3 regions of the Streptomyces sp. Ag109_G2-15 genome follow, and region 2 is predicted to be linked to each of the others. Evidence: riboswitches for the same ligand, from Rfam matches in the RefSeq annotation. Region 2 holds a riboswitch; each other region holds the start of a gene.
What was found. A riboswitch is a leader RNA that binds a small molecule or an ion and turns the genes downstream of it on or off. The one in region 2 is predicted to bind cyclic di-AMP.
Positions count from the first base shown of each region.

Region 1: it holds a riboswitch for cyclic di-AMP, as region 2 does, so the genes downstream of both, CRP49_RS09440 (transglycosylase SLT domain-containing protein) here and CRP49_RS08520 (C40 family peptidase) in region 2, are expected to answer to the same signal.
Region 3: it holds a riboswitch for cyclic di-AMP, as region 2 does, so the genes downstream of both, CRP49_RS43265 (LysM peptidoglycan-binding domain-containing M23 family metallopeptidase) here and CRP49_RS08520 (C40 family peptidase) in region 2, are expected to answer to the same signal.

Region 1 is NZ_OCNI01000001.1:2,167,720-2,178,135, reverse strand. It holds gene CRP49_RS09460 (ATP-grasp domain-containing protein) at 1-1,044, shown strand, start outside; gene CRP49_RS09455 (FAD-dependent oxidoreductase) at 1,089-2,291, shown strand; gene CRP49_RS09445 (HAD family hydrolase) at 2,803-3,615, shown strand; gene CRP49_RS09440 (transglycosylase SLT domain-containing protein) at 3,650-4,138, opposite strand; cyclic di-AMP (ydaO/yuaA leader) riboswitch at 4,144-4,357, opposite strand; gene CRP49_RS09435 (polyprenyl synthetase family protein) at 4,856-5,866, shown strand; gene CRP49_RS09430 (outer membrane lipoprotein carrier protein LolA) at 6,114-7,310, shown strand; gene CRP49_RS09425 (ABC transporter ATP-binding protein) at 7,386-8,360, shown strand; gene CRP49_RS09420 (ABC transporter permease) at 8,347-9,261, shown strand; gene CRP49_RS09415 (flavodoxin family protein) at 9,271-9,864, opposite strand; gene CRP49_RS09410 (hypothetical protein) at 10,089-10,416, shown strand, end outside.
Region 2 is NZ_OCNI01000001.1:1,984,497-1,994,912, forward strand. It holds gene CRP49_RS08490 (SWIM zinc finger domain-containing protein) at 1-313, shown strand, start outside; gene CRP49_RS08495 (DUF5691 domain-containing protein) at 354-2,030, shown strand; gene CRP49_RS08500 (cobalamin B12-binding domain-containing protein) at 2,006-2,428, opposite strand; gene CRP49_RS08505 (triacylglycerol lipase) at 2,654-3,514, shown strand; gene CRP49_RS08510 (M23 family metallopeptidase) at 3,735-5,267, shown strand; gene pcrA (DNA helicase PcrA) at 5,316-7,805, opposite strand; cyclic di-AMP (ydaO/yuaA leader) riboswitch at 8,069-8,237, shown strand; gene CRP49_RS08520 (C40 family peptidase) at 8,246-9,397, shown strand; gene CRP49_RS08525 (tellurite resistance/C4-dicarboxylate transporter family protein) at 9,525-10,416, shown strand, end outside.
Region 3 is NZ_OCNI01000002.1:1,510,131-1,520,546, forward strand. It holds gene CRP49_RS43235 (alpha/beta fold hydrolase) at 1-2,061, opposite strand, end outside; partial or broken gene CRP49_RS43240 (MBL fold metallo-hydrolase) at 2,358-3,541, opposite strand; gene CRP49_RS43245 (glutamate dehydrogenase) at 3,724-4,902, shown strand; gene CRP49_RS43250 (TetR/AcrR family transcriptional regulator) at 4,997-5,605, shown strand; gene CRP49_RS43255 (SGNH/GDSL hydrolase family protein) at 5,804-6,589, opposite strand; gene CRP49_RS43260 (DUF6250 domain-containing protein) at 6,735-7,451, opposite strand; gene CRP49_RS43265 (LysM peptidoglycan-binding domain-containing M23 family metallopeptidase) at 7,704-8,588, opposite strand; cyclic di-AMP (ydaO/yuaA leader) riboswitch at 8,593-8,756, opposite strand; gene CRP49_RS43270 (alpha-galactosidase) at 9,060-10,416, opposite strand, start outside.

The DNA.
Region 1 (10,416 bases), 180 kb from region 2:
CCGGGCCATCTGGTCGAGGGCCTGCTGCGCATCGGCCGCCGGATCGGCCGTCCGACCGTCCTGATCCCCACGGACGAGGAAGCCGCCGTCCTGATCGCCGAGCACCAGGACGACCTGGCCGGTCCCTTTCTCTTCCCGCGCGTCGATCCGGCGCTGCCGCGCCGGCTGGCCAGCAAGCAGGGCCTGCACGAGCTGTGCGTGGAACACGGCGTCGCGAGCCCGTCGGCCGCGTTCCCGGAGTCGTACGACGAGATCGTCGCCTTCGCCGACACGGCCCGCTTCCCGGTGGTGGCCAAGAACCGCGAGGCGTTCGTACGGCGCAGCCGGCCCGCCGTCAACGGCACCACGAGGATCGCCACCCGCGAGGGCCTGCTCACCCTCGCCCGGGACTGGGGCGAGCAACCCGGAGTGATCCTCCAGGAGTACCTGCCGAGGGAGGAGGCCGAGGACTGGATCGTGCACGCCTGCTTCGACGCCGACTCCCACCCGCTCGCGCTCTTCACGGGCGTCAAGGTCCGCTCCTGGCCACCGCACGCGGGCATGACCGCGAACGCGTACGTCGTCGACAACCCGGAACTCGCCGACCTCGCCGCACGTTTCATCAAACAGCTCGGCTTCACCGGCATCATCGACCTCGACCTGCGCTTCGACCGGCGCGACGGACAGTACAAACTCCTCGACTTCAACCCGCGCATGGGCGCCCAGTTCCGGCTCTTCGAGAACGAGTCGGGCGTGGACGTCGTACGTGCGATGCACCTGAATCTGACCGGCCGTGCCGTACCGGAGGGGGAACAGCGCGCCGGTCACCGTTTCATCGTGGAGAACATCGACCTGCCCGCCCTCCTCGCCTACCGCCGCAGCGGCTATACGACGCCGCACGCGCCGGTGAAGGCGAGCGGGACGGAGCTGGCCTGGCTCGCGGGTGACGACCCGATGCCGTTCCTCACGATGCTCGCCCGCTTCGTGCGCCCGGGCGCGAAGCACCTCTATCAGCTGTGGCGCACCAACCGCCGCGGCAGCATCACCACTCCCGCCACGAAGTAGGCAAGGCCACGAAGGTGGCGTACCGCGTCCTGGGGAGGGACTTCGTGATTCGACCGGTTGCAGTCATCGGGGCCGGGCCGTACGGCCTGTCCACCGCCGCCCATCTGCGGGCGCGCGGCATCCCCGTCCGCGTCTTCGGCGACCCCATGGTCAGCTGGCGCGACCACATGCCCGAGGGCATGCTCCTCAAGTCGACCCCCGCCGCCTCCAACCTCGACTGCCCGCAGCCCGGCCACACCCTCGCCGACTACTGCGACGCCGCAGGCATCCGCCGGCTGGTGACCGACGAGGACATCATCCCGGTGGAGACCTTCATCGCCTACGGGGAGTGGTTCCAGGAGAGGCTGCTGCCCGACCTGGAGCAGGTCCGGGTCGTCTCCGTGGACCGCGACAAGAGCGGCGGGTTCGAGCTCAAGCTGGACTCGGGTGAGTTGTTCACCGCGCGCGCGGTCGTGGTCGCCACCGGCCTGTCCGGGCTCGCGCACCTCCCGGCCGAGCTGGCGGCAGAGGCGGCCGACGGTCCGACGCCCGCGGGTCCGGTCTCCCACAGCTCCCAGCACCACGACCTCGCCCGCTTCGCCGGCAAGGAGCTGATCGTCGTCGGCGCCGGCCAGTCCGCGCTGGAGACGGCCGCCCTCGCGGCCGAGGCCGGCGCCCAGGTGCGCGTGGTCTCGCGCGGCCGCGGCCGGGTCGCCTTCGGCGCCCCGCCCTGGGACCAGCCGAGGCTGCGCCCCGAGTCCCCCTTCGGCCGTGCCTGGTCCCTGTGGGCGCTCAGCTACTACCCCCAGCCGTACCGCTTCCTGCCCGCCCGGACCCGCCACTACCTGGTCCGCCGGGTTCTCGGCCCGCTCGGCGCCTGGTGGCTGCGCGACCGCTTCGAGGGCAAGGTCCAGGTCCACGAGGTCGAGCGGGTGGTGGGCGCCGAGGCCCCGGACGGCAGCCCGGTCCTCACCGTCAGCACCCACGGCGCACGCACCGAGCGGCTCCTGGCCGACCACGTCATCGCGGCCACCGGCTACCGCGTGAACATCGCCGCGATGGACTTCCTCGGCCATGAACTGCGCACCCGGCTGGCGGTGAGCCGGGGCACGCCCAGGCTCGGACCCGGGTACGTCTCCTCCGTCCCCGGCCTGTACTTCACCGGCCTTCCGGCGGCGTCCTCGTACGGCCCGGTGATGCGCTTCGTCTGCGGCACGGAGTTCGCCTCGCCGCGCCTGGCCAGGCACCTGGCGGCGGCACACGGCTGAGCTGCCCGGACGCTCCTTGCGCCTCCTCGGCTGCCCCCCTGCCTGAAGGAACTCCTCGGACGGGTCGGCGGCCGCGCGTGTGTGCATGCAGCCGGCGGGCCGGCCCCACGCACACACGCGCGGAGTGCTCCCACAGCAGCGGACGCGCCGAAAAATCCAGCGCCCGTGCGCACACCCACACGGTGAATCTGCGCAAGGCGGGCGCGAGAGAGGAGCGGATCGCCGCCGTCGGCACCTGGCGTGACGCGCCCTTCTGCGGCGACGCCGAGCGCATGACGAGGCTCGCCGACCGCTCCGAGGAGTCCGTGCCGGACGCGCTGCGGGACGGTGGCCGACCACTTCGACGGGAAGCAGCTCTCCGCACTGCTCCTCAGCATCTCGCGCACCAACATGTTCAACCGCGTGAACACCACCATCAGGGAGTCCGTAGGCACCACTTGGGGCTGAGGAGCACACAAGTCCAGGAACATCAGGGTGAGTCGGCGGGGCGCGCTGTCCGTATTCTCTGATCATGGCCGCACCCCCCGCATATTCACTGATCGCCACCGACCTGGACGGGACGTTGCTGCGCGACGACGACACCGTCTCCGACCGGTCGCGCGCCGCACTCGAGCGGGCGGCGCGGGCCGGCGCCCGGCACCTGGTGGTGACGGGCCGCCCGGCCCCCCGGGTACGGCCGCTCCTGGAGGGCCTCGGCAGCACGGGGCTCGCGGTGTGCGGGCAGGGCGCGCAGGTCTACGACGCCGGCGCCGACCGTCTGCTGTGGTCGGTCCGGCTGGACCGGGAACTGGCCGAGACCGCGCTCGGCAAGATCGAGGCCGAGGTGGGGCAGGTCTACGCGGCCGTCGACCAGGACGGCGTCGACGGGCTCACCCTGATCGAGCCGGGGTATCTGATGCCGCACCCGACCCTGCCCGCGGTGCGGGTCGGGCGGCGCGACGATCTGTGGTGCGAGCCCATCAGCAAGGTGCTGCTGCGCCACCACGCGCTGTCCGACGACGAGTTGGCCGCGATCGCGCGCTCGGTGGTGGGCTCGCTTGCGACGGTCACGATGTCGGGGCCGGGGACCGTGGAGCTGCAGCCGTGCGGCATCACCAAGGCGACGGGGCTGGCGCTGGCCGCCGAGCACCTGGGGATCGCCGCCGACCGGGCCCTCGCGTTCGGCGACATGCCCAACGACATCCCCATGTTCGACTGGGCCGCGCGCGGTGTCGCCATGGCCAACGCCCACCCCGAACTCAAGGCCGTCGCAGATGAGATCACCACGTCGAACGAGGACGACGGCATCGCCGTCGTCCTCGAAAGACTGTTCCCGACCGACTGACCGGGATATCAGTAGGGCCTGCCGCCGGCGCCGGTCAGTAGGCGCCGAAGACGTTGTCGATCGACCCGTAGCGCGCGGCCGCGTAGTTGCAGGCGGCCGTGATGTTCGCGACCGGGTCGTAGATGTCGTAGGACGTTCCGGCCACGTGGTACGCGTTGAACGTCGGGTCGATGACCTGGAGGAGGCCCTTGGACGGGATGCCCTTGGCCGCGTTGGAGTCCCAGAGGTTGATGGCCGCCGGGTTGCCCGAAGACTCGCGGATGACGTTGCGGTAGATGCCGTTGTACGTCCCCGGGATGCCCTTCTGGGCCATGATCGCGAGCGACTCGCGGATCCAGCCGTCGAGGGTGTTCGGGTACCCGGCGAGCGTGGTGGACGGCGTGGCGGCCGTGGGCGTGGCCGCGGAGGCGCTGGCCGCGCCGATGAGCGGGAGGGCGAGCACGGCGGCGCCGGTGCCGATGACGGCGAGCTTGCGGACGAGGCGGTTGGTGCGGGTGCGGCGGGGCTGAGCGGCAGCAAGCATGGGGACGTTCCTCTCCGTCGCCTGCGAGGTGAGCTGTCGGGTTCGGGCGGGGAGGTGCCCGGCCGTACCTCTGGGGGGAGGCACGACTTCACCCCTAGCCGTCCCGGCGCGACATGTGTCGTCCGGTCCGGCGGCTTACCTGGGTCCCCCGCTCCTGCCGTACGAATGAGTTCGTCGATGGGTGGTGTCAGACGCGGCAGGATTCGGCGTTCGTCTGACTGGCCCGGAAGCTATGCGACCGCACATGTCAGGAACAAGTACTGGATTCACCCAAAGAGGCAGTTGACCTTGATCTGTTCCGAATGGGGTACTTGATCCTTTGCGGTTGCCAACGCTCAACTGGCCGATGGGGCAAGGGGAGAACGGGGGTGGCGCCGATTGGCCGATTCGCGGCCCGCGTGACCCAATTCACGAAATGGCAAAGAGTACCAAATCAGACATGGGGGATTCGGGAGATTCGCCGGGCGTGGTGCAAAAGGAGTACTCCGCCCGCCGTGCGGTTCGCGACAAATCGGGCGAGATCCTGTTAAGTCATTGTGTACCCACACTTATCAGATGATCAAAAACATACCGGCCGTGATCCGATACCGCCCGGGCTGGACCGGTGGGCGCTATCGGTGATCGAAACAGGACCGGATACGCTGACTTGAGTGATGGCAACGACCTATCGACAAACCGTGTAATCGCCAGCAGACACCAGCAGACAGGAGACCCCTCGTGACCGTCGTCGGGCCGTTCGGGCTGAGCGTGCGGGACCAGGCTCTGGAAGCCGATGTCCAGGCCGGATTGGCGGCTGTCGAGGAAGGCTTGCTCGAAGCCACCAAGAGCGAGGTCCCGTTCATCACGGAGGCCGCGCAGCACCTCGTACGGGCCGGTGGGAAGCGGTTCAGGCCGCTGCTCGTGATGCTCGCGGCGCAGTTCGGCGACCCGTACGCGCCGGGCGTCGTGCCGTCGGCCGTCGTCGTGGAGCTGACCCACCTGGCCACGCTGTACCACGACGACGTCATGGACGAGGCGTCCGTGCGGCGTGGTGTGGACAGCGCCAACACCCGCTGGGGCAACTCGGTCGCGGTCCTCACCGGCGACTTCCTCTTCGCCCGCGCCTCCCAGATCCTCGCCGACCTCGGCCCCGAGGCGGTCCGGGTGCAGGCCCTCGCGTTCGAGCGGCTGGTCACCGGGCAGATCCTGGAGACCGCGGGCCCCTCGGACGGCCGCGACCCGGTCGACCACTACCTGGACGTGCTCGGCGGCAAGACGGGCTCCCTGGTGGCCGTGTCGTGCCGGTTCGGCGCGATGATGTCCGGCGCCGACGAGACGGTCGTCGACGTGCTCACCCAGTACGGCGAACGGCTCGGGGTCGCCTTCCAGCTCGCGGACGACGTCCTGGACATCGCCTCCGACTCGCACGAGTCCGGGAAGACCCCCGGGACCGACCTGCGCGAGGGCATCCCGACGCTGCCCGTGCTCCGGCTGCGCGAGCGGGCCGCCCGCCTCGGTCTGGCCGAGGACGTCGCGCTGTGCGAGCTGCTGGACACCGACCTCAGCGACGACGCCCGACACGCCGAGGCGCTGACCGCGCTGCGCGCGCACCCCGCGCTGGAGCAGGCCCGCCGGGACACCGTCCGGTACGCGGAGGAGGCGCGGGCGGCGCTGGCCCCGCTGCCGGAGTGCGACGCCAAGGCGGCGCTGCTCGAGCTGTGCGACGCGGTGGTGCACCGGGCCGGCTAGTCGCCCGCACACCTGCCTCGAGGGCGGTGTCACCCGCACGACCCCTACGGGTCGGGGGAGGCGCCGCCCTCGCGTGTCATACCCCAGGCGTACACGGAGTTGGCTCCGTGGTCTGACGCTTCCTCACGGCCGATTTGGTCAGATGGAAACCACGGAAATCACCACTCCTCACCGATTCGGGTGAGAATGGCGGCTCAGGTGGACCAGTGTGGGGACAGCCGCCGCCGACGACGGAGGTAAGGCACAGATGGCACCGTACGAATCCGACGAGGCAACGGGCGCCGGGCAGGACGAGGACCTGCACTCCGGACGCCGCAAGGCCGCCCGGTACGTGGTCCCGGTCGCGGTGGTGGGGGTGGCGGCGGCCACGATCGGGCTGGTCCCGGCGCTCGCCGATTCCGGTTCCCCCGATCTGCCGAAGATCAGCGCACAGCAGCTCATCGAGAAGATCGCCAAGTCGGACGTGCAGCAGCTGTCCGGCACGGTGAAGGTCAGCACCGACCTCGGCCTGCCGGACCTCGGCGGCCTGGAGAGCAGCCTGGCGTCCGGGGCGGCCCAGGGCGGCGACGGCTCCTCCGCCGACCCGACGTCCAAGCTCACCGAGCTGGTCTCCGGCACGCACACCCTGCGCGTGGCGACCGACGGCCCGGACCGGCAGAAGCTGTCGTTGCTGGAGAGCGGCGCCGAGTACAGCCTCATCCACGACGGCAAGAACGTCTGGGGCTACGACAGCAAGAGCAACGAGGTCTTCCACGGCACCGCCGCCGACTCCGGCAAGAAGCACCGGGCCGAGCCGCCGGCCACGCCCAAGGACTTCGCCGACGAGGCCCTGAAGTCGGTCGACGACACCACGTCCGTGACCGTAGACGGCACCGCCCAGGTCGCCGGACGCGACGCCTACAAACTGCTGATCAAGCCCAAGCAGTCCGGTACCACGGTCGGCGCCATCAGCATCGCCGTGGACGCGAAGACCGGCATGCCGCTCAAGTTCACGCTCACTCCGAAGAGCGGCGGCGCCGCCGTGCTCGACGCGGGCTTCACCCAGGTCTCCTTCGCCAAGCCGGCCGCCTCCACCTTCGACTTCACCCCGCCCAAGGGCGCGAAGGTCACCGAGGAGAAGGACGGGTCCCGGGCGCGCGAGCACGCCCCGAAGTCCGGTGAGGACTTCGCCCAGGGCCTGGAAGGGGCCAATGTGCTCGGCAAGGGCTGGACGTCCATCGCCACCTTCGACACCGGCGCCAAGGGCGGCCTGCCGTCCGGCTCCGAGGGCGGCGCCTTCAGCGGCTTCCTCGGCTCGCTCGGCGACCACGTCTCCGGGAAGTTCGGCAAGGGCACGGTCTTCTCCACCCGCCTGGTCAACGCCCTCATCACCGACGACGGCAAGGTGTACGCCGGAGCGGTCACCAAGGACACGCTGGTGAAGGCGGCGAACGAAGGGAAGTAACCCTTCCTGGGCCCGGGACGCTTCCTGGGCCCGGGTCGCTTCCTGGGCCCGGGACACGACGAATCGAGGGAGCCGATGGACGAACCGTCCGCCACGGAGCAGGACTCCGGGGACGCGCCGGCGCACGTCATCGCCACGCGCGGCCTCACCAAGCGCTACCGCGGCGGACAGCTCGCCGTCGACGGTCTCGACCTGACCGTCCCGGCGGGCAGCGTCTTCGGCTTCCTCGGCCCGAACGGCTCGGGCAAGACCACCACCATCCGCATGCTGATGGGCCTGATCGAGCCGACCTCGGGCACGGCCCGCGTCCTGGGCCGCCCCATGCCCCGGGCCACCCGCGCCGTCCTCCCACAGGTCGGCGCGCTGATCGAGGGCCCCGCCCTGTACGGCTTCCTCTCCGGCCGGGACAACCTGCTGCGCTACGACGCCGCCGACCCGACCGCCGACCCGCGCACCCGGCGTGCCCGCGTCGCGGCCGCCCTGGACCGGGTGGGCCTCACGGCCGCCGCCGGCAAGAAGGCCAGGGCGTACTCGCTCGGCATGAAGCAGCGCCTGGGCCTGGCCGCGGCCCTGCTCCAGCCGCGCAGACTGCTCGTGCTGGACGAGCCCACCAACGGCCTCGACCCGCAGGGCATGCGGGAAATCCGCTCCCTGATCCGGGAGTTGGCCTCCGACGGCACGACCGTCTTCCTCTCCTCCCACCTCCTCGACGAGATCGAGCAGGTGTGCACACACGCGGCGGTGATGGCGCAGGGCCGCCTGATCACCCAGGGCGCGGTGGCCGACCTGGCGGCCGGTGCGCGCGGCCGGCTGGTGGTGACCACCCCGGATGCGGGCGAGGCGGCCCGGGTGCTGAAGGAACAGGGCGTCGGGGACGTCACGGTGGACGGCGACCGGGTGACCGGCGAGCCGCCCGCCCAGGACCTCGCCGAGGTGAACGCGGCATTGGTCACCGCCGGCGTCCGGGTCCGGGGCTTCACGCTCGAACGGGCCTCCCTGGAGGACGCGTTCGTGGCACTGACGGGGGAGGGATTCGATGTCGCGGGCTGAGGCACTCCAGGCACCGGCCGCACCGGCCGCACCGAACGCAGCGGCCGGCTCCGGCCGTCCGAACCCCCTGTGGACCTTCGGGCTGCTGCGCAGCGAGCTGGTCACCACCGTCCGCCGCTGGCGCACGCTCGCGCTGCTCGGGGTGCTGGCGGCGGTGCCGGTGCTGGTCGGGATCGCGGTGAAGATCGAGACGCGGGGCGGTTCGACGGCGGGCCCGAGCGGCGGCGACGGGCCGGCGTTCATCGCGCAGATCACCAACAACGGCCTGTTCCTGGTGTTCACGGCACTGGCGGCGACCCTGCCGTTCTTCCTGCCGATGGCGGTCGGCGTGGTCGCGGGCGACGCGATCGCCGGCGAGGCGGGCGCCGGCACCCTGCGCTATCTGCTGGTCGCCCCGGCCGGCCGCACCCGCCTGCTGCTCACCAAGTACACGACGGTCATGGCCTTCTGCGTGCTGGCCACCCTGGTCGTGGCCGTCTCCGCACTGATCGTCGGCGCGCTGCTGTTCCCGCTCGGCGACCTCACCACCATCTCCGGCACCCGGATCAGCTTCGCCGAGGGCCTGGGCCGGGCGCTGCTGATCGCGCTGGTCGTCGCCGCCTCACTGGTCGGCATCGCGGCCCTCGGCCTGTTCGTGTCGACGCTGACCAACAGCGGCATCGCGGCGATGGCGACCACCGTGGGCCTGCTCATCACCGTCCAGATCCTCGACCAGATACCCCAGCTGCACGCGCTGCAGCCGTACTTCTTCTCCCACTACTGGCTGTCCTTCGCCGACCTGATGCGCGCCCCCGTCTACTGGGACGACCTGGTCAGGAACCTCGGCCTCCAGGCGCTGTACGCGGCCGTGTTCGGCTCGGCGGCCTGGGCGCGGTTCACGACGAAGGACATCAGCGCGTAGCGGACGCCGTCAGCCGGCCTCGACCTCGTGCGGGAAGCGGGCGAGCGGCGCCTCCTGCGCGAAGAACGTCTTGGCGCGCGCGAGCGCCTCGGTGTCCTTCCGTACGTCCCCGGGCGCGCTGCCGTTGCCCAGCAGCACCCCGCCGAAGCGCATCCCCATGTAGGCGGCCGAGTTGTTGAGGGTGCCGACGAGCGGGTCGGCGACCGACGGCTCCCGGTCCGCGTGCGCCGCGACACCCCACAGCGTGCGTCCGGCCAGGGTGGCCTTGAAGTCGAGGCCGGGGGTGCGCAGCCAGCCCGACCAGTAGTCCAGGTAGCGCTTGGTGAGGCCGGACACCGAGTACCAGTACAGCGGCGAGGCGATCACGATGTCCGTGGCCGCGAGCGTGGCGTCCAGCAGCAGGCCGGTCTCGGTGTCCGAGGGCGCCCGTACGTGGTCGCTGTCGTGCCGCAGGTCCACGAAGTCGGGCAGCGGATGTTCGGCGAGGCGGATCCACTGCTGCTCGACGTCACCGGACAGCTGCGCGGCGGCCTCGCGGGCCAGCAGTTCGGTGTTGCCGTCGAGGCGGGCACTGCCCAGGACGAACAGGAAGCGGCGGCTCATGGGTCCCCCAGAGTGAGCGATGTCATTCACGCCATTTCGTGAATACCGGCGTCTGCATTTTATGCACACGCAAGCAGTGTGTTTCAAGGGGTCGCAAGTCGCCTCCAGGGTGCGGCTGGTGCGAGGCTGTGACGTCGTGGTGACGCGGGAGCCTTGCTGAGCCGACAGACTGGTTTGTAGGACGCGTACGACCGGATCGTGACGCCGGGGGAGTGAGGGAACCGATGTCTCGACTCAGCTTCGAGAAGAAGCGGGTGCAGCAGTCCGTGGCACACCCTGCGGTGGTGCAGGTGCGGGTGTCCGGCGCGGGCAGTGCCTCGGTGGGCGGGGCGGCGGTCGTCGCGGCACCGGGCGAGGAGATCCAGCAGGCTGTGCTGAACCACCTCCAGCGCCTGGCCATCAGCCTGGGCGCCCCCATACGGGCGACGATCCACGACGACCGTGCCGGCTGCGTGGTCCCTCTCGAAGTCTCCGCGGACGGTTCCAGCAGGGTGGCGGGAGACCCTGTACGGGTCGCTCCACGGGGCGCGCGGCCGGTTTCCCCGGTCACGC
Region 2 (10,416 bases):
GACCACGGCCCAGGCGGCGGCCCGCTACGGCGACGCCCTGCGCGAGGACCCCTGGCTGGACTCGGTCCCGGTCACGCTGGACCGCGTCATACCGACGCCGGACTCGGAACCGGGCGCCTGGCAACTGGCCGACGCCGAAGCGGACTCGGCACTCCCGCTCACCCCGTCCGCCCGCTCCCGCCCGGGCCTGTGGCGCCTGGTCGCCCTCTCCGGCGGCGCCCCCGTCAAGGTCTTCGGCGAGTGCGGCCACCGCGGTTTCACCCCGCTGACGGCATGGCCCGAGGGCCCGGGCGCCCCGGTGACGCTGTGCTGAGCGGCCCGACCACCGGGGGACACGAAGAGAAGGGAACGTGATGAACGGATCCTCGACCGAGCCGACCGGCCAGGCCCTGGCCCCGGCCCCACCCTCCTGGGAAGACCTCGTCACCAGCGCCCTCCTCGGCACCGACCGGCGCCCCCCGGCGGCGGCCGTGCCCGGGCGGGAAGCACCCGTGGCCCTGCTGGACGCCGCCGCCGTGGTCACCCTGCGACGGCGGGCGGGGCTGCGGCCCGCGTCGGCCGCACGGCGGCCGGAACCCGCTCCCGAGGACACGCGTCCGGCGCTGCCCGCCGCCGCCGCGCGCAGGCTGGCGCTGCTGCTGGCCGACCGTTCCGGCGGGGGAAGCGGTGGCCGGCGGGGCAGCTCACCGGACCTCATGGAGCTGCTCCCGCAGTGGCTCGCGGCGGCCAACGCCCACGGGTACGCGGCGCCCCCGCAGGCGCTGCCCGCGCTGCTGGACGCCGCCCGGGGCCGTACGGACCTGCGGCCGGCGGCGCTGGAGTTCGCGGGGCCGCGGGCGCTGTGGCTGGCCCGGCTCAACTCGGACTGGCGGTTCGCCCTGCGCTCGGCACCGGGCGGCGGAGCGGCGCTGCCCGACTCCGAGGACGGCGAGGCGGTGCAACGGCTCTGGCAGGAGGGCCTGTTCGCCGAGCGGGTCGCCCTGCTGTCCGCCCTGCGCGCCCGTACGCCGGCCCCCGCCCGGGAGCTGCTGACCGCGACCTGGGCGACGGAACGGGCCGAGGACCGGCTGATGTTCCTCGACGCGCTGCGCACGGGCCTGTCCGCCGAGGACGAGCCGTTCCTGGAGCAGGCCCTGGGCGACCGCAGCCGCAACGTCCGGGCGACGGCGGCGGAGCTGCTGTCCGCGCTGCCGGGCTCGGCGCTCGCCGCGCGGATGGCGGTGCGGGCCACGGCCTGCGTGGCCGTCGACCGCACGGGGGACTCGCCCACGATCGTCGTGGAGGCGCCCCCGGAGTGCGACCGGGGCATGGAGCGGGACGGGGTGGCGGCCAGACCTCCCGCGGGCAGAGGCGAACGGTCCTGGTGGCTGGGCCAGTTGGTGGAGGCGGCACCGCTCGGCACGTGGCCGGGGCGGCTGGGCGGACGTACCCCGGAGCAGATCGTGGCGCTGCCGGTGGCCGATGGCTGGCAGGGCGAACTGCACGCGGCCTGGTGCCGGGCGGCGGTGCGGCAGCGGGACGCCGCGTGGTCGAGGGCGCTGCTCGGCACCCCCTCGGCGCCGGAGGCCGGCGGGCCCGGGGCGGTGTCGCTCGCGGAGCGGGCGAAGCTGCTGGCCGCGCTGGAGGATGGGGAACGGGCCGAGTGGGTGGCGGGATTCATCGCGACCCACGGCCTGTCGGAGGCGTTCCAGCTGCTCGGGGTGTGCGGGATCCCCTGGGCCGCCCCGCTCGGCCGGGCCGTGGTCGATGCCCTCAACATCGCCCGGGACGCGGGCAGTTACCCCTGGAGCTTCAGCGGGGTGATGGGCCTGGCCGAGCGCTGCCTGGACCCGGCCGAGGCGGCCCGCCTGGACGGCCTGCTGGCGATACCGGACGAGCGCGAGGACGCGTCGCCCGGGGCCGGGGGCTACTGGGCGGAGGCGTTCCAGCGCCTGGTGAGCACGTTGCGGTTGCGGACGGCGATGGCCACGGAGTTGAGCGGGACCAGCCCGTCCGGCGTGGGGACTCAGCCCCCGGAGGCAGCCGGCTGACCCGCGTTCTCCCGTACCCACTCCACGATCGCCGTGGTGGTCGCGCCCGGCGTGAAGATGGCCGCGACGCCCTTCTCCTTCAGCGGCGGAATGTCCTCCTCCGGGATGATGCCGCCGCCGAAGACGAGGATGTCCTCGGCGTCGCGCTCCTTGAGGAGGTCGATGACGGCGGCGAAGAGGGTGTTGTGGGCGCCCGAGAGGATGGACAGGCCGATCGCGTCGGCGTCCTCCTGGATGGCGGTGTCGACGATCTGTTCCGGCGTCTGGTGAAGGCCGGTGTAGATGACCTCCATACCGGCATCGCGCAGCGCCCGCGCGATGACCTTGGCACCGCGATCGTGGCCGTCGAGCCCCGGCTTGGCGACCACCACGCGGATCGGACCGGCTGCCACACCCATCACTGCCTCCATCAAGCGACCGCGGAAGCGACCGCTTCCGTCCGTACCGACAAGTACCGCATATCTGGCACGTTCCGCCACCCGTCGGGAAGTGAACGAACGTTATCTCCAGCATCCCGCAACCGGCGGTTTTACGGTGCGGAGCGAGGGGGAAATCACACGGTGGGACATGAGGGCGCACGGGGGATCGAGCCGCCTCCCCGTGCGCCGACAGGAGGTCGGCCCATGAAGGTCACCGGGGTACTGCCACTCTTCCTCCCGCTCTGCCGGCGCCTGTGGCCCGGCAGACTGGTCGATCTGGCCGAGCTGTCCGTGACTCTCCTCAAGGCGACCGCGCTCGAGGCCGCGATCCTGGCCGGTCACCTGCTGCTGTATCCGACCGGCCTCACCCAGGAGCACCGCTCCCCCGCACTCCCCGCCCAGGACGGCGCCACCCGGCTGCCCGGCCGGCCCGGACCGCCGGTCGTCCTGTTGCACGGCTTCATCGACAACCGCTCGGTCTTCGTCCTGCTGCGCCGCAACCTCGCCCGGAACGGCAGGCAGCGCGTCGAATCGCTCAACTACTCTCCGTTGACCTGCGACATACGCATTGCGGCCGAGCTGCTGGGGCGGCACATCGAGGAGATCTGTGAGCGCACCGGGAGCGGCCAGGTCGACATCGTGGGGCACAGCCTCGGCGGGCTGATCGCCCGCTATTACGTCCAGCGCCTGGGCGGCGACCTGCGGGTGCGCACGCTGGTCACCCTGGGCACCCCGCACTCCGGCACCAGGGCCGTACCGCTGGCCAGCGCCCATCCGATCGTGCGGCAGATGCGGCCCGGCTCCGAGGTGATCGAGGAGCTGACCCGGCCCGCGCCGGGCTGCCGGACGCGGTTCGTCAGCTTCTGGAGCGACCTCGACTCCGTGATGGATCCGCCGGAGACGGCCTGCATCGACCACCCCGACCTGGACGCCCTGAACGTCCGGGTGACCGGGATCGGGCATCTGGCACTGCCGGTGCACCCCGCGGTGGCGGCCGGGATACGCGAGGCCCTCGACAACACCCTCCCCGAGGAACCGCTCAGCGACGGCCTGACAGTGGCCTGACGGCGGCCCGACAGCCGGTCCACAGGTGACGCACGGTCACCTGACATCGAACACTCTTCGAACACAAGGCCAAACTCGTGTCCGTCGTCCGCCAAAACACGGCCGATTGCCCGTTTCCGGCCAACGCGAAACCAGCTGAAGATTGTCGCGCCCGCGTACCGCCGGGTACAGTCGCCGCACTGCTCTGGCAGCCCCTGTTGTCGAGGCGAAAGAGAAGTTGGTGAACGACCGTCACCCGTCGGGGATCATGACCACCCCGGCCCCGGCTTCCGACGCCTCCGCCGCGCACTACGCGCACTACGGGGCCCAGGAAGCCCAGTACGACGACCTCACCACCTACGGCGGCTACGACGCCACCGGTTTTGCGGGCGGCACCACCGGCACCGGAGCCTTCGCCACCGACCCGCTCTTCGGCAGCCTCCCGGGCAACGAGCAGCACACCGGCGCGTACGACACCACGCAGTGGCAGACCGGCACCCACCAGCCCCTGAACCAGGACCCGTACGCGGCCCAGCACCACGCCGCCTACGACTCGGGCGTGTACGACACCACCGCCTGGTCGGTCCCCGCGCAGCCCACCGGGAACGACATCAGCGGCCAGTGGGACGCGAGCGCCTGGCTCCAGCCCGACCAGTCCGCCGGCGCCGACCCCACCCAGCAGTGGGAGTGGGGCACCCAGGCGTTCGACACGGGCGCGTACGACGCCACACAGTGGAACTCCGACGGCGCGGCCGTGCCGCACGAGCAGCTTGCCGAACCGTTCGACCAGCAGGCCACGGCCACGTTCGAGCAGGTCGGCGACGTGCAGGCGACCGGCGCCTTCGAGCAGCTGTCGTACGAGGACACCCCCTACGGCGAACCGGGCGAGCACGGTGAAATCGGCGATTTCACCGAAACACCCGACGTGAACGGCGAGTTGGGCGCCACGGGCGAGCTGCCCGCCGTACCGTCCCTGCTCGACGACCAGGAAGAGGCCGCCCCGGTCCCGGCGCCCCGCGCGGGCTCCCGCAGTGCGGCGCGTTCCCGGCGCCGTACGCCCCCCAAGCGCTCCGCGCTGCTGACCGTCGCCGTGCCCTCGGCCTGTGTGATGGGGGTCGCGGGGATCGCCGCCGCCTCCGTCGGCGGCCTGAGCGACGGCGGCAAGGACACCACCGCCTCCGCCTCGGACGCGCACGCGGTGAAGCCGTCCGTCGCCAACAGCAAGCTGGACTCCCAGCTGCGGACCCTCTCCGCCGGCGCCGACGACTTCGCCGACCGGGCCAGCCGGACGCAGGAGCGCATCGACCTCAAGGCGCAGCAGGAGTTGCAGCAGAAGAAGGCCGCCGCGGAGGCAGCGCTCAAGGAGCGGCTGCGTCCCAAGTTCGCGCTGCCGGTCATGCAGCGGGGGCTCAGCGCCTACTTCGGCCAGGCCGGTGTGAACTGGATGTCCGTGCACACGGGCATCGACTTCCCGGTCTCCTACGGCACCACGGTGATGGCCGCCACCGACGGCGTCGTCTCCACCAAGTGGAACAGCGCCTACGGCAACATGATGATCGTGACGGCGAAGGACGGCACGGAGACCTGGTACTGCCACCTCTCCAGCTACCGCGTCGCCTCCGGTACGGCCGTCAAGGCCGGCCAGCCGATCGCCTACTCCGGCAACTCGGGCAACTCCACCGGCCCGCACCTGCACTTCGAGGTACGGCCGGCGGGCGGCGCGGCCATAGACCCGCTGCCGTGGTTGCGCAGCCACGGACTGGACCCGACCTGAGCCCCACGAAATGAGCCCCGCCGGATCGGCGGGGCTTCGTTCGTCCGGCTACAGCTTCTCCACCGGCGCGTACCGCAGCAGCAGCCGCTTCGGCTTCCCGTCCCCGAAGTCGATCGTCGCCTGGGCCTTGTCCTCCACGCCCGACACCGCGACGACCGTGCCGAGCCCGAACTGGTCGTGGGTGACCCGGTCGCCGACGGCCAGGGATGCCACCGGCTTCTCGGAGGCCCGCCGGGTGGCGAACCCGGACGCACCCGCCGCCGACGAGCGGGAGCGGGACGAGGAGAGCGAGGCCGCGATCCCGGAGGCCGGCCCGGAGGACACCGGCGCGGCAGCCCCCTTCCGCTTCCACTCCACATGGGCGGCCGGGATCTCCTCCAGGAAGCGGGAGGGCGGGTTGTACGACGGCTGGCCCCAGGCGCTGCGCAGCGACGACCGCGTGAGGTAGAGCCGCTCCCGCGCGCGTGTGATGCCGACGTACGCCAGGCGCCGCTCCTCCTCCAGCTCCTTGGCCTGGCCGAGGGCGCGCATGTGCGGGAAGACGCCGTCCTCCATTCCGGTCAGGAACACGACCGGGAACTCCAGGCCCTTGGCGGTGTGCAGGGTCATCAGAGTGATGACGCCGGAGCCTGCCTCGTCCTCGTCGGGGATCTGGTCGGAGTCGGCGACCAGCGCGACCTGCTCCAGGAAGTCGGCGAGTGTGCCGGCCTCGCCTTCGGCGCGTTCCTGCTCGAACTCCAGGGCCACGGCCGCGAGTTCCTGGAGGTTCTCGATGCGGGTCTCGTCCTGCGGGTCGGTCGAGGCCTGCAACTCGGCCAGGTACCCGGTGCGTTCGAGTATGGCCTCCAGGACCGTGGCCGGTCCGGCGCCGGACTCGACGATCGTGCGGAGGTCCTCCATCAGCACGTTGAACCGCTTGACGGCGTTCGTCGACCGCGCGGCCATGCCGTATGCCTCGTCCACGCGCTTCAGCGCCTGCGGGAAGCTGATCTTCTCGCGCTGGGAGAGCGCGTCGATCATCGCCTCGGCGCGCTCGCCGATGCCCCGCTTGGGGACGTTGAGGATGCGGCGCAGCGGCACCGAGTCCTCGGGGTTGGCGAGGACACGCAGGTAGGCCAGGACGTCCCTGACCTCCTTGCGCTCGTAGAAGCGGACGCCGCCGACGACCTTGTAGGGCAGGCCGACGCGGATGAAGACCTCTTCGAAGACACGGGACTGCGCGTTGGTGCGGTAGAAGACGGCGACGTCCCCGGCCTTCGCCTCGCCCGCGTCGGTGAGGCGGTCTATCTCGTCGGCGACGAACTGGGCCTCGTCGTGCTCGGTGTCGGCGACGTAGCCGGTGATCCGGGCGCCCTGACCGGCGTTGGTCCACAGGTTCTTCGGGCGGCGGGACTCGTTGCGCTCGATGACCGCGTTGGCGGCGGACAGGATCGTCTGCGTGGAGCGGTAGTTCTGCTCCAGCAGGATCGTCGTCGCGTTCGGGTAGTCCTCCTCGAACTGGAGGATGTTGCGGATGGTCGCGCCGCGGAAGGCGTAGATCGACTGGTCCGCGTCACCCACGACGCACAGTTCGGCGGGCGGGAGGTCGGCCTCGCCGGGCGGTACGTCGGATTCGTCGGCGCGTGCGCCGGTGCCGACCAGCTCGCGCACCAGGGCGTACTGGGCGTGGTTGGTGTCCTGGTACTCGTCGACCAGGACGTGCCGGAAGCGGCGGCGGTAGTGCTCGGCGACGTCCGGGAAGGCGCGCAGCAGGTTGACCGTCGTCATGATCAGGTCGTCGAAGTCGAGCGCGTTGGCCTCGCGCAGCCGCGACTGGTAGAGCGCGTAGGCCTGGGCGAGGGTCTTCTCGAAGCCGTCGGTGGCCTGGGCGGCGAAGTCCTCCTCGTCGATCAGCTCGTTCTTGAGGTTGCTGATCTTGGCGCTGAAGGACTTGGGCGGGAAGCGCTTGGGGTCGAGGTCCAGGTCGCGGCAGACCAGGGCCATCAGGCGCTTGCTGTCGGCGGCGTCGTAGATGGAGAAGCTCGATGTGAAGCCGAGCCTCTTCGACTCGCGGCGCAGGATCCGTACGCACGCGCTGTGGAAGGTCATGACCCACATCGCGTTCGCGCGCGGGCCGACGAGCTGCTCGACGCGCTCCTTCATCTCGCCCGCGGCCTTGTTGGTGAAGGTGATCGCGAGGATCTGGCCCGGGTGCACATGCCGCTCGGCGAGCAGGTGGGCGATGCGGTGGGTGAGCACGCGGGTCTTGCCGGAGCCGGCGCCGGCGACGATGAGCAGTGGGGAGCCGGCGTGGGCGACCGCGGCGCGCTGGTTGTCGTTCAGCCCCTCCAGGAGCGCGGCCGCGTCGAGCGCCGGGCGCGGGGCGCCGTCGCGGTAGTACGCGTCCCGGTCCGGCGGCGCGTCGAACTTCCCGCCGAACAGATCGTCCGGAAGCGGCTCCGGAGCGTGATCGTCCTCGGGCGGCGGCGGGGGCTCCTCCTCGTGCCCGCGAGGGGTCTGGAGGTCCGCCAGGAAGCTGTCGTCAAAGAGGCTGCTCATCGCTCTCCGAGTCTAGGGTGCCGCACCGACAACCGGTCGCCGTCCCGGAAACCATGGCCGGTTTCCGGGAGGGGCGGACGTGCGCGGCCCGGACGCCAACAGCCCCTCACGCAGCGGAATCACCCCGTGACACGGGAGCGGTCCCACCCCCAGGTCACGAAAATGTATCGGACATATAGTGCACCAACCTTCACACGAGTCACACCAGTTGGCTAGGTTGCCGGTCGGGCCGCACGCCCCCTTCCGGCGAACGTCGCCGAGCCGCGCGGCCTCCGCCGAGTCCGGCGCGCCCCTGCACGGCGCCCGGAGCCGGGGACCCACCGAACCTTGGGGTGAATCGGCACACGTCCCGCCCGGGACGAGAGCCGTAGGGCAAACCTTCCGACCGCCCGAACCCGACAGCTAACCCGGTAGGCGGCACATGGAAGGAGTCGCCTCCCTTGGCGTCGCACCGCAAGCCGCGCCCCGCGGGCACACGTGGAGCAGGTCTCCGCACCCCCGTCCTCGCCACCGCCGCCCTCACCTCCGTGGCCGTGCTGTCCCAGACGGCCGACGCCGCTCCCCCGGCCGATGGGAAGCCGAGCCTGGAGGAGGTCGAGAAGAAGGTCGACGACCTCTACCGCCAGGCGGAGTCGGCGACCGAGAAGTACAACGCCGCCAAGGAGCAGACCGGCAAGCAGCGCAACCACATCGACTCCCTGCGCGAGGAGGTCGCCCGGCGGACCGCGCGGCTGAACAAGGCCCGCGAGGAGCTGGGCTCGTTCGCCGCCGCCCAGTACCGCACCGGGGCCGGCACACCCGACACCGCCACCTTCCTGCTCGCGGACAGTCCCCAGGACTACTTCGACGAGAGCCAGCTGATGAACCGGCTGACCTCGCGGCAGAAGAGCGCCGTCGACGACTACGTCACCGAGCAGGCCGCGACCATGAAGAAGCGGCAGGAGGCCGCCAAGAGCCTCCAGACGCTGTCCGAGTCGCAGAACGAACTGCAGACCGCCAAGGCCACCGTCCAGAAGAAGCTCGCCTCCGCGCGCACACTGCTGTCCCAGCTGACGGCCGAGGAGAAGGCCCGGCTTGCGGCGATCGAGCGGCAGAAGCAGGAGGAGGCCGCGCGGAAGGCCGCGGAGCTGGCGAAGCAGCAGGCGGCAGAGGCGCAGGCCCAGCAGGACAGCGGTTCGTCGTCGGGCGGCTCGTCCGCGTCCGGCGGCTCGTCGACGTCCTCCGGGACGTACGCCACCAAGGCCGAGAAGGCGATCTCCTTCGCGCGCGCCCAGATCGGAAAGCCGTACGTGTGGGGCGCCACCGGACCCGGATCGTACGACTGCTCCGGCCTCACCCAGGCCGCCTGGAAGGCCGCCGGCGTCACGCTCCCGCGCACCACCTACGACCAGGTCGACGTGGGAACCACGGTCTCCCTCGCCGACGCGAAGCCCGGCGACCTGATCTTCTTCTACGACGACATCAGCCACGTCGGCATCTACATAGGCAACGGCATGATGATCCACGCCCCCAAGCCCGGCGCGTACGTCCGCGAGGAGTCGATCTACTACGCCGGCGAATCGATCATCCACAGCGTGGTCCGACCCGCCTGAGCGTCCCGTTCTTCCGGCCTGACCGCCCCCTTTCCGCAGCCCGTTCGTCCCCTTTTCGAGGTTTTCGAGCCCCACGCGCGCGCGTGCCCACCGTGCCGCGCCCGCGCGGCTGCCTAGCATCGGGCGCGTGCCCGGCATCTCAGCTCTGCGTGCGTGGTGGGCGGGGCATCCGCCGGCGGCGGGGGCCGCCGTCATGGCGACCGGCGTCGTGTCGGTGGGCCTGCATCTGACGGGCGACGAGACGGTGTCCCGGGTCTTCCTGTGGCTGGCCTGCGTCGCCTGGCTGGCGCTGGCCGCCGACTTCGTCGTACGGCTTGTGGCACAGCGGGAGCGCTGGATGGCCGAGGCGCGGAGCCCGGGCGCGCTCACCGCGGTCGCCGCCACGGCCGTGCTCGGCACCCGGTTCTCGGCGCTCGGCCGGCAGACCCTGGCCGAGGCAGCGCTGGCACTGGCTGTGGTGCTCTGGCCGCCGCTGCTGTACCTCGTCATGCGGCACTGGAAGCGGCGCCTGCCGGGAGCGGTGTTCCTGTGTTGTGTGGCCACACAGGCGCCGGCAGTGCTGGCGGCCACACTGGCCGCGGTCCAGACGGCGGCATGGCTCGCGCACGCCGCTCTGGTGCTGTTCTGGCTGGGCCTGGTGTTCTACGGCCTCGCCCTGCGGCACTTCGATCCACGGCAGGTCCTCGAGGGGGCCGGGGACCAGTGGATCGCGGGCGGGGCGCTCGCCATCTCGGCGCTGGCCGGGTCGGAGCTGCTCTCCGCCGACAGTGCGCGGCTGTACCTGTGGAACGACGACGACCGGGGCGTGCTGCGGAACGTGACGGTGGCGCTGCTCGTCCTGGATCTGGCCTGGTACGTGGTCCTCCTGGCCGCCGAGGTGGCCCGGCCCCGGCTGCGCTACGACATGCGGCGGTGGGCGACAGTGTTCCCCATGGGGATGACCGGGGCGGCCACGCTGTCGGTCGCGGCCGCCGTGGGCATCGGGTGGCTGAAGGGGCCGGGACGGGCGCTGGTGTGGG
Region 3 (10,416 bases), on a different contig from region 2:
GTGCTGGATGGCCGACCGGAGCATGCGCACGGCCAGTCCGTAGTAGTCCGCGGGCCGCTTGCGCACCTCCTCGTCCTCGCGCAGGACACCGTGCACGACGGGATGCAGGGTCAGTACGCCGGCCAGTCGGCGGTCGGCGACGCCCTCACGTTCGTAGGCGTCCACGAGACCGAGTTCCTCCAGACCCGCCAGGAAGGCGCTGGTGCGTGCGGGGGTGGCGCCGGGGAAGAGCGGGGACTGGGCGAGGGCGGAGTCGGTGAGGAGGCAGCGGTAGGGGATGGGGGCGATGCTCAGGCAGGCGAAGACCTTCAGCAGGGTCGGCGCCTGGGGCAGTTCGTGCTGGGTGAGCAGGTCCATGCCGATCCCGCAGACCTTTTCCACGATCTCCCGGCCCAGCAGCTCACTCAGGTGCGGTCCGTCCTGGTCCGCGGCGGTGTCGACGCGAGGCGCGACGGTACGGCGGAAGGTCTCGAAGTCCCTGATGTCGCTGTCCAGTGAGATCTGGCTCTGGTGAACGGCCTTGATCACGTCGGCGGCCTGTCGCAGGGCGAGTGGCAGCCCGCCCAACTGCCGCGACAGCCTGCGCGCGTCCTCGTTGGTACCGCCGAGGCCCCCGGTCCGTTCCAGCAGCATGGAGGCACCGTCGTTGTCGTCCAGGGGCAGCACCTGATGGACGCGGCTGGCGTCGCCCCAGGCGTGCCGGCTGCGTACCCGGCTGGTGACGATCACGGTGCCCTTGGCGTTCTGCGGTGTGCGCAGCCAGCCGGTCCCGCTGGCGGCCGGGCCGTCGCGGGAGCCGAGCCGCTCGGGGTCGTCGACGTTGTCGAAGATCAGCAGCCAGGGTTCGGGGCAGGCGTCGAGGAGGGTCCAGACCAGGTCCATGGCCGTGCCGACGAGCCAGGCCCGTTCCACGGTGATCGACGGGGCGCCCAGATCTCGGGCGATCATGCGCATGCGGAGGCTCAGCTCGGGTGCCGACACCCACCAGACGCGGTGTCCGGCACGCCGGGCGCGGTCGGCGGCCTCCAGGGCGATCCGGCTCTTCCCCGACCCGCCCAGGCCCGCCACGACGTGGACGCGCCGGCGGGCCTGCTCGGACAGGAGGTGGGCGACGAGGCTGTGCCGGTCCTCCCCCTTCAGCTGGCCTTCGTCCAGCTGCCAGTACGGCGGGGGCGGCGGCGGGGCGAGGTCCGGGTCCTCGGCGGCGGGGGGCGGGTGCGAGGGGCCGTCGGCGGCTTCGGCGTACGTCGCGATCCGGGCGTCGTCGGCGGTGTCACCCGTCCCCGTGGTGGAGCGGGGTCGCGCGGCTGTCGGTGCGAGAGGAGGTAAGGCGTTCTCCCGCACGGACGCCGCTCGGGCCACCTCCAGCAGGGCCCCGCGCACGGCTCGGTAGGAGGCGGCGGTGCGGTCCGCGGGCTGGATGATGGAGAAGTGGTCGGCGGTGACCACCCCGCCCTTGGGGAAGACGCCGCGGGCGACGATCGGCGGCACGATGTCGTCGGCGGAGCCCCCGTAGGCGCGGACCGGTATGGGGCACTCCTTGTCGCTGTGCCCCCGGGCGTGCACCACCGCGCTCAGGACGGTCCGCTGGGCCTCCGTCACGGCCCGGTCGAAGGGCCTCAGCTGCTGCTCCTGCGGATTGCGCCAGAGTTTGAGGAACTTGCGGACGGTGAGGAAGAAGCCGGAGCCGGTGTTGGGGCAGGAGAACATCGTGAAGTGCTTGATCCGGGCCAGCTCGTGGCCCTCGCCGTTCCACAGTTTGCGGGCCAGGAAGCGCTGTACGACCAGGCCGCCCTGGCTGTGGGTGACGAGCACGATCCGCTCGGCGTCGGCGAGTTCGGTCTCCAAGAAGGTCCCCAGCTGGTCCGCGACGTCATCGGTCTCGGCGACCCGGCGGTCGGGCCGGAGCCGGATGAGAGGGGAGTCGTACTCGAAGGGGTGGACGCTGACCCAGTCGGCCAGTTCGGGGTCGGTTCCGATGAGCGTTTCGAACGCCTTCCACACCTTGGCGGAGGAGAAGAGGCCGTGCACCAGCACGAGGTGGACACGTGTCGACGCCATCGCGAACCTCCGCAGTCAGAACAGGTGTTGAAGCAGAAGGGTTCGATCAAAGATGAATGAGCAACCGGGTCAATGATGCACGAGGGGTGACCGTTCGAGCCATAACGAGACAGCCGCACCAGGGCCTAGGCCCCAGGTCCAGGACGGGCGCGGCAGGCTGGGGGGGTCCGGCGCACGTCGGCTACTCCAGTTCGAGCCACCCGTCGACGCGGCCGTCGCCGCGGGTGCCCTCGCCGCAGGCAGCGCCGCGGTGGCCCAACCCCGTGTGCCCTGGCTCTGCGGGCCCGCCTCAGCCGTCAGTCCGTGTGGCCGAGTCCTTTGCGCACGCCGGGCTCGGCGGCCAGCGCCCCCATCGCGCGCCAGGTGCGGCGGACGGTTCCGGAGACGCCTCGCCACCAGGGCTCGGCGGGGAGCTTGCCGGCCGGCTCGAAGGGCTCGCCGGGGCGGGGCAGCGCCACGGCCTGGCCGACCTCCTCGGCGGCCTCCTTGGTCCACTCGCCGGGCTCGGCCCACGGGTGCGGGGCGAGGTTGAAGGTGCCCCAGTGGATCGGCATCAGCACTCCGTGCGGGGCCCCGCCCTGGAGGTCGAGGTGGGCACGCAGGCCCTCCTCGGGGTCATGTGGATGTCCGGCCAGAACTCGCTGTACGCGCCGATCTGGATCATCGTGGCGTCGAACGGGCCGTGGGCCGCGCCGATGTCCTTGAAGCCCTCGAAGTAGCCGGTGTCACCGCTGTGGTAGATCCGGTGCTCCTCGCCCGCCACGGCCCAGGACGCCCACAGGGTGTGCTGGGTGTTGCGCAGGCCGCGGCCGCAGAAGTGGCGGGCCGGGGTGGCGGTGAGGGTGAGTCCGCCGATCTTGGTGTCCTCGTGCCAGTCGAGTTCGCGCAGCCGGTCCGCGGACACGCCCCAGTGCTCCAGGTGGGCACCGACACCGAGCGGCACGGCGAACACGGTGTCCGTGCCGGCCAGCGCCTTGATCGTGGGCATGTCCAGGTGGTCGTAGTGGTCGTGCGAGATGACCACCACGTCGACCGGGCCGAGCGCGGCCAGCGGCAGCGGCACCGGGTGCAGCCGCTTGGGCCCGGCGAAGGGGAACGGGGAGCAGCGCTCACCCCAGACCGGGTCGAACAGGACGCGGTGGCCGTCGATCTCCACGAGCACGCTGGAGTGGCCCATCCAGGTCACCCGCAGCCCGGTGGCCGGCGGTTTGGCGAGGTCGGCCAGGGTGGTGGCGTGCACGGGGACCGTGCCGCGGGGGGCGCGCAGGGGCCGGGTGTCCTTGTCGAGGAACACCTTGGCGAAGTCCAGCATGGAACCGGAGGGCCGGGTGCGGGCCGTGCCGCCGGGGTTCTGGAAGACGCCGTCCTTGAAGTGCGGGGAGCGGCGGATCCGGGCCAGGCGCTCACCGCTCGGTTCCGCGCCGAAGGCCTCGGGCTGAAGCATGCCGAGCCCGAAGCTCTGGGAACGCAAACCGGTCACGGTACCTCCAGGTGGAGTCGCTGAGGTCCTCCATTATGGTCGGCGCCTCCGACAGTCAGGGGTGGCCGGGGTCACAGGCCGGCCTCCGGCGTTCGCCGCTGAGGATCCGTCGCACGTTGACAGGCCGTCCACCGGCTCCGAATACTGACTCGCGATTCAGTAACCCTCACCCGGGAGACCCCATGACCGCCCCCCTGATGTCGCTCGTCTGGACCGACCACATCACCGGCCGCCGGGGTTTCCTCGTCGTGGACCGCCTGGTGCGCGGCGTGGCCAGCGGCGGGCTGCGGATGCGGCCCGGCTGCACCCTGGAGGAGGTCACCGGACTCGCCCGGGGCATGACGATGAAGGAGGCCCTGCACTACGACCCCGAGAGCCGTTACGTCCCGCTCGGCGGAGCCAAGGGCGGCATCGACTGCGATCCGCGGGACCCCGGGGCGTACGGGCTGCTCGTGCGCTACCTGCGGGCCATGCGGCCGTACATCGAGAGTTTCTGGACCACCGGCGAGGATCTGGGCCTCACCCAGGACCTGGTGGACCGTGCGGCGGCGGAGGCGGGCCTGGTCTCCTCCGTGCAGGCCGTGTTCCCGCTGCTGGACGACGAGACGGCGGCCCGGGGGCGGCTCGCGGACGCCTTCGCGGTCGAGGTGGACGGCATCGGCCTGGACGAGCTGGCGGGCGGCTGCGGGGTCGCCGAGTCGGTGCTGGCCGCCCTGGACCGGGCGTCGGTGCCGTACCGGGGCACCCGGGTGGCCGTGCAGGGCCTGGGCACGATGGGCGGCGCCACGGCCCGCTTCCTCGCGCGCGCGGGCCTCACGGTGGTGGCCGTGGCCGACGTCAAGGGGGCGATCGCCAACCCGGCGGGCCTCGATGTGGAGGCGCTGCTGGATGCGCGGGACGCGTACGGCACGGTCGACCGCTCCGTGCTGCGCCCCGGCGACCGTGAACTGCCCGGCGACGCGTGGCTGTCCGCGGACGCGGAGGTGCTGGTGCCCGCGGCGGTGTCGTACGCGATCGGTACCGCCGAGCAGGAGCGGATCACCGCCCGCTGGATCGTCGAGGCCGCGAACATGCCCGTCCTGCCCGAGGCGGAGGCGCTGCTGGCCGCGCGCGGGGTGACCGTGCTGCCGGACGTGGTGGTCAACTCGGCCACCAACGCCTGGTGGTGGTGGACCCTGTTCGGCGACATCGGTCCGGACGCCGACGAGGCATTCGCGCACATCCGCCGCTCGATGCGCGCCCTGGTCGATCTGATGCTCACGCGCGCGGAGGCCGACGGTACGACCCCGCGCGCCGCCGCCCACGCCCTGGTGACCGACCGCCTGCCGGTGATCGCGGAGCGCTTCGGGTGGTACCGCTGACCCCGGCGGGCGCCCCTCTGCCCACGGCACGCGAAGTGGCCGAAGGAACCAGGGCCTTTCGGCACGGCCCTGAGCGACGGATTAGGGTGACCGCGTGGCAAGAGTGCGGTTGAGCGTGGCGGAGCGGCGGGAGGAGTTGCTGCGGGCCGCCATCGAGCAGATCGAGGTGCGGGGCGTGGCGGCGGTCAGGATCGCCGACGTGGCCTCCGCGCTCGGTGTGAGCAACGCGCTGGTGCTGTATCACTTCTCGACCAAGGAGAAGCTGGTCGCCGCCGCCTTCACCTACGCGGCCGAGGACGACCTCGCGCATCTGCGGGGGCTGCTGGGCCGGCGGACCTCCGCGCTGCGCCGGCTGCGGGCCGCCGTGCGCTGGTACGCGCCCACGGGCCAGGCCAAGGGCTGGCGGCTGTGGATCGAGGGCTGGGCGGTGTCGCTGCGCGAACCCACCCTCCGCCAGGTCACCCGCGACCTGGACCAGCAGTGGAAGGCGGCGATCACCGAGGTCATCGCGGAGGGCGTGGCGGCGGGCGAGTTCGAGTGCGCCGACCCGGCCGGAGCGGCCCTACGACTCACCGCACTCCTCGACGGCCTCGCCGTACAGCTCACGTCGTACCCGGGCGCGATACCACGCTCCCGCGCGCAGCAGTGGGCGGACGAGGCCCTGGCCCGGGAACTCGGGCTGCAGCGGGAGGCGCTGACCTAGCCGAAACGGTAGACCGCACGGCCGGGACAACCCTGCGACACATCGGACTTCTCGACGACCTCGCTGTACAGCTCGCCCGGAACTCGAACTGCGCAGAGAGACGTTGACCGAGCGGGAGCGGTGAGGGTCCGGCCGGGGCAGTCGTACGTCCGTGCCCCGCACCGTCGCGCTCGCGGTGCGGGGCACGGACCGTGGCCGTCACGCCACCGACGCGATCCGCATCTTGATGTCGTCCGGCGACAGGGTGCCCTTCGCCGTCACATGGTCCCCGGAGGACTCACCGCGCAGCCGGCGGCCGATCCACGGGACCAGGTACTCACGGGCCCAGTGGACGTCGTCGCGACGGATCTCCAGGGTGCCCCGGGGCGGGAGCGCCGGCCAGGGCTGCTCCGGGTCGGCCGGGACCTGCAGGCCGAGGGCCTGGCCGGCGCGCAGCGCCACGCGCGTGTGGCCCTCGGGTGAGAGGTGGAGCCGGTCGTCGTCCCACGCCCTGCGGTCCTGGATGGACTTCAGGGACCACAGGTCGAGCACGGGACAGCCGTACCGGTCGGCGATGGCGCGGACGTGCCCGTTGTAGGTGGCGATCTTGCCGCGCAGATGCTTGAGAAGGGGGACGCCACGGGTGTCGAAGCCGGTCGTCACCAGCACCGTGCCCACGGCCTCGGTGAGCTGGACCACCGCCCGCTCGAAGCGCTCGGCCACCTCGTCCGGGTCGGTGCCGGGCCGGATGATGTCGTTGCCGCCCGCGCAGAAGGAGACGAGGTCCGGGGCCAGTTCGACGGCCTTCGGGAGCTGGTCCGCCACGATCTGGTCGAGCAGCTTTCCGCGCACGGCCAGGTTGGTGTACGCGAAGTCGCCCTCGGGGCGCCGGTCCGCGAGCAGTACCGCGAACCGGTCGGCCCAGCCCACGAACGCCCCGTCGGGTCCGGGGTCGCCCACGCCCTCGGTGAAGCTGTCCCCCACCGCCACGTACGACCCGATCACTGATCTGTTGTCATTCTTCGAATCGTCTGCCACGTCGGACCATGATTCACCTTCGGATGTGACCTACGCGACCGTAAGCAGGGGTTGACGGACGGTGAGATGAGACACCCTTAAATAATTTGCCAATCCAGGAATAGCGGCCCGGTCAGGCGCGTTGACCGTGCGATCGCCACACCCGGAAGCCGCTGACCCGGAAGTGGCTCCACACGGTCCGGAAGGCGAAGTGTCCGCCGGTGTACGGCTCCGGGTCCGTGTAGTCGAACACGAGCCGCCCGTTGTTCCACCACTGCACGAGCGAGCCGTCCGACACGATCCGCACATGGTTGGGCCGGCCGGGGACCAGCAGGGGTTCGGTGTAGTCGTAGACGAGCGGGCGGACGCCGGGCTCGCCGACGTAGCGGCGCAGCCGGGTCGTGGTGTTGGAGTTGGCGCCGTAGCCGACGTAGTAGGTCGTGAGGTAGTCGTACTCGGCGAGCGCGCCGCCCCGGCGGGCGGCGAACAGGTCGTCCGGAGAACGGACGTCGGTGGCGTTCCAGAAGTTGTTCAGGTCGGAGACCCGGTCGTTGGCGCCGCCCGCCGAGACCGCGGTGGCGGTGTACTCGAGGACGTACGGCCCGTCGAGCCGCTGCCGGAACCAGACCGTGGCGCCGCTCGGCACGTCGATGTCCAGGACGCCGTCGGCGGCGGTGACGCTGCCGCCGTCCTGGAGTTCGGTGACCCACTGGCCGAGCCCGTGCCGGAAGTCGTCATGGGCGAGGAGGCGGCGGTGGCGGGGTGCGGCGTGGGCGGCCGGTGCGGGGGCGAGGGCGGTGAGGGCGGCCGAGGCCGCGAGGGCCGCGAAGCCGCGGCGGGTGGTCGTCACGTCGGGTGGCTCCTTCACAGACGGGAAGCGGAGACGGAAAACGGAGACAGAAAGCGCTTGCATCCCACGCAGGCCACTGTGTCCGCACCCCACCTCTCCTGTCGACACCCTGGGCGCGGCCGCCACAGGACCGCAACGAGACGGGTGGTACGAGCGCACATGCCGAAGGCCGGACCCGTGGATCGGGGTCCGGCCTTCGACTGCGTATCAGGCAGGTGATTCTCGAGGAGTGGGTCCCTGGAAGCCGGAGCCTCAGACGGCGACGCCGTGCGTGCGGAGGTAGCCGACGGGGTCGATGTCCGAGCCGTAGTTCGGCGTGGTGCGGATCTCGAAGTGCAGGTGCGGGCCGGTCACGTTGCCGGTCGCACCGGAGAGGCCGATCTGCTGGCCCGCGGTCACGGTCTGGCCGGCCGAGACGGAGAGCTGCGAGAGGTGGCCGTACTGGGCGTAGTAGCCGTCGTTCAGCTTGATGACGACCTGGTTGCCGTACGCGCCGCCCCACCCGGCGGAGACGACGGTGCCGGCGGCGACGGCCTTGAGCGAGGTGCCGGTCGGCACGACGAAGTCGACGCCGGTGTGGTAGCCGCTGGACCACATGCTGCCGGCCACGTGGTAGCCGGTGCCGATGGTGGCGCCGGTGACCGGGAGGGTGTAGCCGGTGGAGGGGGCGGTGGCGGCACCGGAGGTGTCGGCGGCCTGGGACTGCGGCGCCCGCGCGGGGGCGGGAGCGGAGGGCTCGGTGTGCGTCTGGGCGGCCTGCCCGCCGAGCGACAGCTTCAGACCCGGGTGGATCAGCGAGGGGTCCTGGCCGACGGCCTGCCGGTTGTCGTCGTAGAGCCGCTGCCAGCCGCCGCTGACGTGCTGGTCGTCGGCGATCTTCGCGAGCCAGTCACCGGACTGCACCGTGTAGGTGCGCACGCCCGAATTCTGCTGTGCGGCCGCCTTCTTCGCGGCCGTCTTCGCCACGGACGGAAGGGACTGCACGGCCTTTCCGGAAACGGACTGCGCGGTGGCGGCGTGCGCTCCGGTGGCCCCGAAGAACGGCAGGACCAGCGCGGCGCCACCGGTTCCGGCGACGGCGATCGAGCGGGTGAAACGCGGGGCCTTGGGACGGCGGTGCTTACCCTTCGCGGGCATGGCGCATTCCTCTCCGGCGCCTGCGAGGTGAGCTGTCGGGTTCGGGCTGGAGCTGCCCGGCCGCGCGCTGCGCGGCTACACCCCCAGCCTGTCGCGGAGACCGGGACAGGCAGTCATACCTGGTGGGTCCCCCGCTCCTGCCGAACACGGGTGAAGTGTGTGGGGACTCCGGGCGGCGGCAGGATTCGGCGTTCCGTCCGGATTGGTGGCGAACGTAAGCGAGCAAGACGGACCCGGACAAGCGACCGGTTCCCGACGTCGGGGTCTCAAGTGATCCAATTCGGGAATTCACGGTCACTCTCCGTGAATTCCCGAATCTCTCCCCTTTTCAATTCCCTTTGCCGCTATCGGAATTACGTGGACATGACGCGCGACGCACGGTCACGAATATGACGCTCCTCACGCCCCGACTCCCCACGCCCCCTCATTCCAGAGCGAGTTGGAATGAAGGCTCCAATTCGGACAGAAAGCTCAGATGCGACGCAGTCGGAGAACCGTCGCATCCAGGTCACCCTTCAGTCCGGTGCGCAGCCCGTGGTGCAGCAGGACCGCCCCGCGGTGCACTTCACCCGTTTCGCGGCATTCGTACGACGCCGTCGGGTCGAGTCCGCGCAGCCGCAGCGCCGGGACCGGCTCGCCGTAGTGCTGCGCCTGCAGGCAGGCGAGGACCACGGTCTCGTCCCCGAGGACGTACTGGACGGCACTGAGGCCGCCCGCCGGGGGCCGCAGCCGGTACTGGTCGCCGCGCTGGACGACCGGGCGGATCTCCTTGTACAGCTCCACCCACCGGTGGGCTTCGGCCAGCTCCTCCCCGGTCCACTCGGTGAGGTCGCCGCCGACGCCGAGCACCCCGGCCATCGAGCTGACGAAGCGGAACCGCAGCGAGCTTTCCCGCCCGTTGAGCTGGGTGTTCGGGCTGTCGGTGACCCAGGCCGCCATGACCCGCGCGGGGTGGATCTGGCTGAAGCCGTGCTGGATGGCGAGCCGGTCGAGCGGGTCGGTGTTGTCGGAGGTCCACACCTGGTCGGTGCGGCTCATCACGCCCAGGTCGATCCTCCCGCCGCCGCCCGAGCAGGACTCGAAGGCGACCGAGGGATGGGCGGCGCGCAGCCGGTCCAGCAGGGCGTACAGGGCGCGGACGTGGTCGACCCACAGGCGCTGCGGGTACGGCTCCCCGGGCCAGCCGGCGTCGGTGAAGCAGCGGTTGAAGTCCCACTTCACGTAGTCGATCGGGGCGCTGGACAGGAGCGTGTCCAGCTGCTCCCAGAGGTACTCCTGAACATCCTCGCGGGCGAGGTTGAGGACGAGCTGGTTGCGTAGTTCCGTCCGCTTCCGTCCCGGTTGGTACTGCACCCAGTCGGGGTGGGCGCGGTAGAGGTCGCTGTCGGGGTTGACCATCTCGGGCTCGACCCAGATCCCGAACTGCATGCCGAGGTCGTGCACCTGGTCGGCGAGGGGCTTGAGGCCGTGCGGGAAGCGGTCGGGGTTGGGCGTCCAGTCACCGAGGCCGGCCCGGTCGCTGGTGCGGGCACCGAACCAGCCGTCGTCCACGACGAACAGCTCCACGCCGATGTCGGCGGCCCGCCGGGCGAGGGCGGCCTGCTGCTCCTCGGAGATGTCGAAGTTGGTCGCCTCCCAGGAGTTGAACAGCACCGGCCGGTCCTGGTCCGCGTCCGGGATGACGTACGCCCGCTGGTAGGCGTGCCAGGTGCGGCTGGCCCCGCCGAAACCGCCGTCGCTCCACAGGCCCGCGAAGACGGGGGTGGTGTACGACTCGCCCGGCTGGAGCAGCAGCAGGCCCGAGTCGTCGTAGCCGGCGCCACCGGTG